One region of the Streptomyces sp. LN549 genome, then DNA from elsewhere that is predicted to be linked to it. Evidence: riboswitches for the same ligand, from Rfam matches in the RefSeq annotation. Region 1 holds a riboswitch; each other region holds the start of a gene.
What was found. A riboswitch is a leader RNA that binds a small molecule or an ion and turns the genes downstream of it on or off. The one in region 1 is predicted to bind cobalamin.
Positions count from the first base shown of each region.

Region 2: it holds a riboswitch for cobalamin, as region 1 does, so the genes downstream of both, SH922_RS26815 (ribonucleoside-diphosphate reductase subunit alpha) here and SH922_RS37735 (CbtB-domain containing protein) in region 1, are expected to answer to the same signal.
Region 3: it holds a riboswitch for cobalamin, as region 1 does, so the genes downstream of both, SH922_RS02495 (ABC transporter substrate-binding protein) here and SH922_RS37735 (CbtB-domain containing protein) in region 1, are expected to answer to the same signal.
Region 4: it holds a riboswitch for cobalamin, as region 1 does, so the genes downstream of both, SH922_RS08695 (cobalamin biosynthesis protein) here and SH922_RS37735 (CbtB-domain containing protein) in region 1, are expected to answer to the same signal.

Region 1 covers NZ_JAZHRI010000002.1:8,532,690-8,534,878, forward strand. The annotation lists partial or broken gene SH922_RS37725 (family 16 glycosylhydrolase) at 1-14, opposite strand, end outside; gene SH922_RS37730 (histidine phosphatase family protein) at 209-793, opposite strand; adenosylcobalamin (AdoCbl) riboswitch at 914-1,009, shown strand; gene SH922_RS37735 (CbtB-domain containing protein) at 1,054-1,269, shown strand; gene SH922_RS37740 (CbtA family protein) at 1,299-2,072, shown strand.
Region 2 covers NZ_JAZHRI010000002.1:5,882,359-5,884,547, forward strand. The annotation lists gene SH922_RS26815 (ribonucleoside-diphosphate reductase subunit alpha) at 1-838, opposite strand, end outside; cobalamin riboswitch at 977-1,114, opposite strand; gene SH922_RS26820 (GNAT family N-acetyltransferase) at 1,177-1,689, opposite strand; gene mctP (monocarboxylate uptake permease MctP) at 1,808-2,189, opposite strand, start outside.
Region 3 covers NZ_JAZHRI010000002.1:525,349-527,537, forward strand. The annotation lists gene SH922_RS02490 (FecCD family ABC transporter permease) at 1-317, opposite strand, end outside; gene SH922_RS02495 (ABC transporter substrate-binding protein) at 359-1,399, opposite strand; cobalamin riboswitch at 1,462-1,649, opposite strand; gene SH922_RS02500 (hypothetical protein) at 1,763-1,939, opposite strand; gene SH922_RS02505 (acyl-CoA dehydrogenase) at 1,936-2,189, opposite strand, start outside.
Region 4 covers NZ_JAZHRI010000002.1:1,975,725-1,977,913, reverse strand. The annotation lists gene SH922_RS08700 (cobyric acid synthase) at 1-423, opposite strand, end outside; gene SH922_RS08695 (cobalamin biosynthesis protein) at 420-1,448, opposite strand; cobalamin riboswitch at 1,592-1,723, opposite strand; gene SH922_RS08690 (hypothetical protein) at 1,884-2,117, opposite strand; gene SH922_RS08685 (anion permease) at 2,143-2,189, opposite strand, start outside.

The DNA of each region.
Region 1 (2,189 bases):
TGGGGGGAACTCATGGGTTTTCCTTCCCGTGCGGGACGGAGGGGCATGCGATCGCCATGCATATGACAAGTGGGGGCATGGTGGTCACATGGGGGAGGTGAGGCCTTAGTTCACTACGTGATTTAAGAAGTGAACCAAGAGGGTGTCAAGGCTCCTGCACAACCACAGTTCTTGTACGTACGCGTCCTCGCCCGCTCCGGTGCGTGGGTCAGCCCACCGGTACCGCCGCGAGCGGCCGGCCGCAGCGCAGGTTCCACCGCCCCGACCTGCCGCTGAACTCGGTCAGCGTCAACGGGGCCACGTCGAACCGCCAGAACGCCTGCGGGGGCAGGGCCAGTGCATGGACGAGGGCGGCTCGCACGACAGCGGGCTCGACCACCGCCAGTACCCGCCCGTCATCGCTGCCGTGCAGCGAGTCGAGCCAGGCGCCCGCTCGGACGCACAGGTCCAGAAGCGACTCTCCCCCGTGCGGAGCGGCGGAGGGGTCCGCCAGCCACGCCGCCACCCCCTCCGGCTCACTCGCACTCACCTCGTCCAGCCGCGCCCCGGTCCATCGGCCCAACTCCCAGTCGCCGAGGGCATGATCGGCTGCTGACCGGAGCCCCAGTGCGCCGGCCGTCAGGGTGCAGCGTCCGGACGGTCCGTGCAGAATCAGGTCGGCGGCGGGGACGCCCTGCGCTGCGGCCCGGGCCTGCCGGAGCCCGGAGTCGTCGAGCGGCGCATCACCCGCGAACCGGGCCTCGCGCAGTGCGGCGTTCATCGCCGGTGAGATCAACATCACCCGTACCGTCATACCCGCTCTCAACTCCCTGAACTGTGGCCACTTGGCCAAGCACACCATGGCATCCGGGGCCTGCCGGCCTGTCCACGGGCACCATGGCGGCGCCCGCTCCCAGGCGGTATGGTCGCGACAAGACGAAGGTGTGACGGAAGTCCGGTGAGAATCCGGCACGGTCGCGCCACTGTGAACCCGTATCTGCACGGGAAGTCAGACCCAGCATCTTCGTCTCAGGCACCACGATCGGGACGCGTGTTCCCCCAGGAGGTTCTGCCATGGCACAGACTGCTGCCCCCGCCGCCGTCGCACCCGCCATCACCCCCATCTCGCTGAAGGCCATTGCCCCTTGGGCGGCCTTCTTCGGCATCCTCATGCTGATCCTGCTGTACTTCGTCGGCGCCGAGCAGGGCGCCACCGCGCTCATCTCGGGCGAAGGCGTGCACGAGTGGGTCCACGACGGGCGCCACCTCCTCGGTTTCCCCTGCCACTGATCCAACCGGTTGACCCAGGGGAACCCCTCATGAACTCCATATCTGTCAGAGCTCTGCTGGTCCGCGGCATGCTGGCCGGCCTCGTCGCGGGTGCGCTCGCACTTCTGGTCGCCTACTTCCTCGGCGAGTCCCGCGTCGACGCGGCCATCGCCCTCGAAGAGACGCACAGCCATGACCACGGCGGTGGCGAGGAACTCGTCAGTCGCACCATGCAGTCCACCGTCGGCCTCGCCACCGGTGTACTCGTCTTCGGCGTCGCTGTCGGCGGCATCGCCGCACTCGTCTTCTGCTACGCCCTCGGCCGGATGGGCCGCTTCGGCCCCAGGGCGACGGCGGCGCTGATCGCGGGAGCGGCCCTGCTGACCGTGTACGTCGTGCCATTCCTGAAGTACCCGGCGAATCCGCCGGCGGTCGGCAACCCCGACACCATCGGCAGACGCACCACCCTGTTCTTCCTGATGGTCGCGCTCAGCGTCCTGCTGGCCGTCGCCGCCGTCATCCTCGGCAAGCGGCTGGCTCCCCGCCTGGGCAACTGGAACGCCACCATCACCGCGGCCGCCGGCTATGTGCTGGTGATCGGGCTCGCCTACGCCTTCCTGCCCTCGTTCAACGAGGTCGGAAAGGACTTCCCGGCAGCTCTGCTCTGGGAGTTCAGGCTCGCCACGCTCGCGGTGCAGGTCACGCTCTGGACCACCTTCGGGCTGGTCTTCGGGTACCTCACCGAACGACTGCTGGCTCCGAAACCGGGGGCGGTCAGGGCCACGGACGCTACGGGGAGCCGGCCGGCAACCGTCGCCGGCTGAGTCCGGGAGCAACCACAGGCCCCGCACGCCGGCACGCACGGCGTGCCGGTGTGCGGCAGGACTTGCGCAGGGTGCCGACTGCACGCACAGAGCCCGCCGGGGATATCCCGGCGGGCT
Region 2 (2,189 bases), 2.7 Mb from region 1:
CGCGGGCGCGGATGCGGGAGTACGAGAGGCCGATGCCGCCCGCGTGCTTGGAGAGGCGCGCCACCTGGTGGTAGCGGTCGTAGATCGAGTCCAGCTCGTCCAGCGGCGAGTCCAGCAGGTAGCAGGAGGACATCTGCGGGTGGCGGGTGCCGGAGTTGAAGAGCGTGGGGGAGGAGGGCAGGTAGTCCAGCCGGCTCATCAGCCCGTACAGCGCGGCGACCTCGTCCAGGGCGCGCTCGGAGGTGTCCTCGGCGAGCCCGGAGGCGACGCGCAGCATGAAGTGCTGCGGCGTCTCGATGACCTGACGGCTGAGCGGGTGGCGCAGCAGGTAGCGGCTGTGCAGGGTGCGCAGGCCGAAGTAGCCGAAACGGTCGTCGGCGCCGTCGGCGAGCGACTGCCCGACCAGCGCGTCCAGGGCGGCCGCGTGGAGCGTCACGAACTCGGCGGTGCGGTCGGCGATCAGGCCCTCGCGGTGCCCGACGGCGACCGAGGCGGAGAATGACGTCGCGCCCTGCCCGGCCGCCTCGTCCGCGATGGTGCGGGTGAGGAGACGGGCGGCGAGCCGGGAGTAGGCGGGGTCCTCGGAGATCAGGCCCGCGGCGGCCTCGGTGGCCAGCGAGCGCAGCTCGGCCTCGTCCGACCGGGCGTTACGGCCGCGCAGCGCGGCGGCGGCGACGCGTCCGGGGTCGGTGTCGGGCAGATCGGCGGTGAGGTCGGTCAGGGTCCGCAGCAGTGCGGTCCCCGGTCTGTCCTTCGCGGGTCCGCCGGACCGGACCGTCTCGGCCTCGGCTGCTTCGGACTCGGCCGCTGAAACCGGATCGGCTGGCGCGATGGTCACGCGGTGCTCTCCCTCGCTCGGCTCCGGGCCTTCGGGGAGCGGGGGCAGCCGGGCGGAGCGGGACCCGGCAGGGCAGCGCTCCGTGCGGCGTCCACCGGCCCATCCACGAGGCCCGGACGTCTGGGCATCCGGATCGGTCGAGCCGGATGCGCTGTCGGCAGGACCTCGGACTCGGGAGTGCACAAAAGCACACCGAACACACCGTTGCGGGACAGTTCCGGATTCACACCGGATTTCCCTGCGGCGACAGCGAGCACGAGCATACATGTGGGGGCTGCCGGATGCGGCAGCCCCCACATGTTGTGTCGTGCGAGATCTCGGACCCTCCAAGTGCGCCCTTACGGCAGGGGCCCGAGCTCCAGACGGTACGTCAGCAGCTTGAGCTCGGCGATGGGGCTCCAGTCCCTCTCGGGGGTCCGTACGAAGCCGAGGCGCCCGTAGATCCTATGGGCGCCGTGCATGGCCGGCTGCGTCGACAGGACGAGCCCCGTGACCCCCGTGGTGCCCCGTGCGCGGTCGATACAGGCCCGTACGAGCGCCTCGCCCGCCCCGGCGCCGCGGGCCTCGCGGGAGACCGCCAGCATCCGGAACTCGGCCTCGTCGGCCGTCGCGATGTCGGCCCACGGGTTGCCCGGCGGGGCGTAGGTGACCCCGCCCAGGACGCGGCCCCGCGCGTCGGCGGCCACCAGTACCTCGGCCTCGGCGGCCCGGCGGGGTACGTCGCGCAGCTGCACCAGGTACGGATCGTCGGCGCCGAAGTCCAGGAGCCCGTCGCCGAGATAGGCCTCGGCGGTGATCTCGCCGAGGAGCGCGTGCTCGGCGGGCTCGACCGGCCGGATCGCTATGTCCATGGGCGGAAGTCTGCCGTACCCACGGGCCGTGGCCGCAAAGGGTTTTCCGCAGGACGCGCGAACGGGCCGCCGCACCCCTCCCCGGAGGCGCACGGCGGCCCGTTCACGCAGGTGGCGGTCAGTGGCCGCCCGGCGCACCGGCGGTGGCCGGCGGGAGCTCCGTCTTCACGCCCGGGTCGCCCGCGTCCGCGGTGTAGTCGCCCGGAGAGGTCTCGTCGACCCCGGCCGGCGCCTTCACCGCGTTCAGGACGAAGGTGAGGACGACGACCACCACGACGTTCAGCACGAAGGCCGTCAGACCGATGTAGCCGATCTCGCCGAGGCCCGGGATCTCCTTGGACGACCCGCCGAAGTGCTTCTGGGTCGGGCTGGCGACGCCGTACGCGGCGAGCGTTCCGTACGCCATGCCGACCGCCCAGCCCGCGAGCAGCGCCCAGCGGTGGAACCACCGGGTGAACAGCCCGCCGACCAGGGCCGGCATCGTCTGGAGGATCCAGATA
Region 3 (2,189 bases), 8.0 Mb from region 1:
AAGGGGTCGGCGAGCGGGTTGCGCAGCAGCGACTGCATGACGGTGCCGCAGACCGCGAGCCCCGCGCCGCAGACGGCGGCGAGCAGGGTGCGCGGCATGCGCAGGTTCCAGATGATGCCGTCGCGGATCGGGCTGAGCCGCGACTCACCGGCACCGAGGTGGGAGGCGACCGTGGACCAGACGTCGGCGACGGAGATCCGGGCCGGGCCGATGGTGACGGCGAGGGCGACGGACAGGGCCAGCAGCAGGAGCCCGCCGGCCCACAGGAGTCCGCCCCGGACACGCCGGGCGCCCCGCCGGCCGGGCCTGGCGTGCACACTCGCGTCCTCGCGCGGTGCCGCGGCCTGTTCGGTGTCCGTCACCTCGCGAGCCCGAAGGTACGCAGGCCGGCTGCCACGCGCTCCACACCCTCGACGGTCCGGATGGTCGGGTTCATGGCCTGGCCGCTGAGCAGCACGTAGCGCTTGTGCCGGACGGCGTCCATGTTCTTCGTGGCGGGGTTGGACTCCAGGAAGGCGATCTTCTTCGCGGCGCTCTCGGCGGTCTGCGACTTGCGCGTCAGGTCGCCGATGACCAGCACGTCCGGGTTGCGGTCGGCGACGGTCTCCCAGTTGATCTGGGGCCATTCCTCGTGGGTGTCGTCGAAGGCGTTCTTCGCGCCGAGTTCCCGGGTGATGATGCCGGGCGCTCCGCAGCAGCCGGCCAGGTACGGGGCCTCGGAGTTGGCGAACCAGTACATCAGGGAGGCGCCTGAGGCGTCGATGCCTCCCGTCGCCTTGCGCACCCGGGCGCGCAGCTCGGCAACGAGTCTCTCGCCGCGCTCGGGAACGCCGAACACCTTGGCCAGGTCCTGTACTTCGCGGTAGACGCTGTCCATGGTCAGGGCGCCGGTCCGGACACCGTCACCGTCCTTGCTGTTGTCCTTGGCGGTGCAGTCGGCGGGCGAGACGTAGGTGGGGACGCCGAGCGCCTCGAACTGCTCGCGTGGGGCGACACCGCCCTTGGCGAGCGTCGACTCGAAGGAGGCGCTGACGAAGTCGGGCTCCTGATCCAGGACCTTCTCCGACGAGGGCCGGTTGTCGGAGATCCTCGGGATGCCGGCGTTGGCCTTCTCCAAGCCCTTCAACACGGGGTCGGTCCAGGTGGCCGTGGCGGCGAGCCGGTCGGCCAGTCCGAGCGAGAGCAGGATCTCGGTCGATCCCTGGTCGACCGGCACGGCGCGCTGCGGGGCCGCGTCCACGGTGACGGTCCGTCCGCAGTTCTGCAGGGTCACCGGATAGCCGTCGGCTCCCCCGGCCTTGGCGGCGGTGCTGTCCCTGCCGCCGCCGCAGGCGGTCAGCAGGATCAGTGCGGCGGTGAGCAGGGCGGCGGAACGGGTGGGGCCGGCTATGGGCGGCACGAAGTACCTCGGCGTCTCTGGGCCCATGCGCGGGGCCCGGTGTACGGAGTTCCGCAGCCCGGTACCGGACCGCGGGTGCCAGCAGGTCTTCGGACTCGGGTTCACGCGGACGGGACGCCTTCCCGGGAAACCGTGGGTCTCCCAGTGGCTGTGGCCCCGCCCGTCCCCCTCACCGCTGCGCGTCAGTTCCGGATTCGCACCGGATTCCCTGACCCCTACGTGGAGTTCGACTGGCTCTCGGCACGCTACCACGAGCCTCTGCGCAGCTCAGCGGCGGTGCGCCCGGGCACGGGCGGTGGGGCGGACGGGGCGGCGCGGCCGCGCACCGCCCCGACGCCGGAGTGTCCGGGCGCACCGCTCCGGTCACGCCTTGCGGCGAACCGATTCGCCACCGTGGGTGCGCACCCCCTCGCACCAGCGTGAGAGCAGGGCTGCGGTCCCCCAGAAGGCCAGCAGGACGACGCGGACGCCCAGGCACCGGAGCGCGCCCGCCGCCCGGCGCGGCAGGGCTGCGGCTCCCTTCAGCGGTGCGCCTGTCATCGTGCGTCCCCGGCAGGTTCCCGGGCCGCGGCGGTGTGCCAGGAGGCGCCCGCGTCGTCGTACGCGTCCGTGTAGCGGGCTCCCGCGATGGGCCAGTCGGCGAGCAGTTCACCGGGCAACGCGAAGGACTCGGTCAGTTCCGGCAGATGACCGCTCACGGCGGCGATGAACTGCTCGCTGACATCGGTCAGTCCCTCGACCTGACCAGCGGTCAGGTGGCCGGCCGCAAGCAGATCCCCGCTGTTGCGCG
Region 4 (2,189 bases), 6.6 Mb from region 1:
GATCTCGGCCGGACTGCCCGCCCCCTCGCAGATCACTGCGTCATACGTGCCCCGAAGCTGCTCCAGGCAGTCCACGACGGTGGACAGAAGTTGCTCCTGGCGGCCGCCGTGGTAGCCGCGGGCGCTCATCTCGCCGACCGCGCGCCCCATCAGGACGACCTGGCTGGAGCGGTCGCTGCCGGGCTTGAGCAGGACCGGGTTCATCAGGGCGGTCGGCTCGACCCGGGCGGCCTGGGCCTGCATGGCCTGGGCGCGGCCGATCTCGGCGCCCTCGCGGGTGACGAAGGAGTTGAGCGACATGTTCTGCGCCTTGAACGGCGCCACCTTCACGCCCCGGCGCACCAGCCAGCGGCAGATGCCCGCGGTGACGACGCTCTTGCCCGCGTCCGAGGTGGTCCCGGCGACCAGCAGTCCGCCGCTCATGTCGGTCTCCGTCCTGAGAGTCGAGTTCCTGAGAGTCGAGTTCCTGCGGTACGGGCCCCCGCGGTACGGGCCCCCGCGATCCGTCGTGCCGCGAGCCCCGCGCCCAGGCGGGCCGCCACGCTCACGCCGAGGGCCAGCGCACTCACCCGGCGCGACAGCCGTACGGCACGCTCGATGTCCTCGCTCTCCACCGCCCGGCCGGTGTCCCCGTTGAGCACGGGGCGGTGTTCGACCCGGCCGCCGTAGGCGAGCGTCCCGCCGAGCCGTACGCCGAGCGCGCCCGCGAACGAGGCCTCCACCGGGCCCGCGTTGGGGCTCGGGTGCTTGGCCGCGTCGGCCCGCCAGGCCCGGACCGCTCCCCGTGGCCGCCCCCCGGCGGTCACGGCGAGCAGGGCCGTCAGCCGGGCGCCCGGCCAGCCCGCGAGGTCGTCGAGGCGGGCCGAGGCCCAGCCGTAACGCCGGTAGCGGGACGATTTGTGGCCGACCATCGCGTCGAGCGTGTTGGCGGCCCGGAACCCGACGAGCCCGGGGACCCCGCCCAGCGCGCCCCACACCAGGGCGCCGACGACGGCGTCCGAGGTGTTCTCCGCGACGGACTCCACGACGGCGCGGGCGATCTGCGGGCCGTCCAGGGACTGCGGGTCGCGGCCGCACAGATGCGGCAGCCGCTCACGGGCCAGGCCGAGGTCCCCGGCGGCCAGGGCATCGCCGATGGGCCGGGCCTCGCGCCCCAGCGACGTACCGCCGACGGCGGACCAGGTGGCGGCCGCGGTCAGGGCGACGGACGCGGCAGGGTGGCGGCGCAGCGCACGGGCGGCCAGCGCGGCACCGCCGGCGGCGCCTCCGGCGCATACCAGGGTGTGCAGTGCGCCCCAGCCGCGGTGGTCGTGCCACAGATGGCGTTCGACGCCTGCCGCGGCCCGCCCGAAGGCGGCGACCGGGTGCCCCCTGCGGGGGTCACCGAGCAGCAGATCGCCGATCAGGCCGGCTGTGGCGCCGTACGCGAAGATGCGATCGGCACGCACGGTTCAGCCGGCCGTTGCGCCTCGAAGGACCCTGGGACAGGCAGTTGCTGGCAGGAGCAGCACAGGACTGGACGCACGGCAGCCGGGCATGGCGATATGTCCTCACTCAGGGTCCGCGCCCTGGTTCGACGTGACGGCGACGAGAGTCTCCTGGCTTCCGGATCCGCAGTTCCCCCGGCCTTCCAGTCCGCTTGCGTGGACCGTGACTTCCGTGGTGGGGGACTGCTCCCCGGTGACAGTGGCGGGACCGCGCCGGATTCGCACCGGCTTCCTCTGCTGTCGCCGTAATGGCTCCGGCAGTCCACCACGCTCTGCGAACGCCCGTCAACTTGCCGTTGACCTGCGACGGTGCAGTGTGCTCAGACGCACATCGGGCCGGACGCACACGTGGTGCGTCCGGCCCGATGCGAAGGAGCGGGGAGTGGGTGGTGGGGCTCAGGCGACGATCAGGTAGATGCCGTAGGCCACTGCCGCGGCGCACAGCCCGAAGCAGACGTACGCGCCGGTGCGGGCCAGCACGAGCGATCCGCCCGCCGATCCGTCCTGTGCGGCCGGTTCCGGCTGCTTGGAGAGGCCGACGATGCCGAGGGTGAAGAGCCCCACGAGCGCGACGGTGGCGACGAGGGAGACGCCGAAGACGGTGCCGAGGGCTGCCCAGTCGATGTTCATGTGGATCTGTCCTTACCGGAGGCTCTTAGACCGTGGCGGGTCGGGCCGGGTCGGTGACCGGTCCGGCCGGGG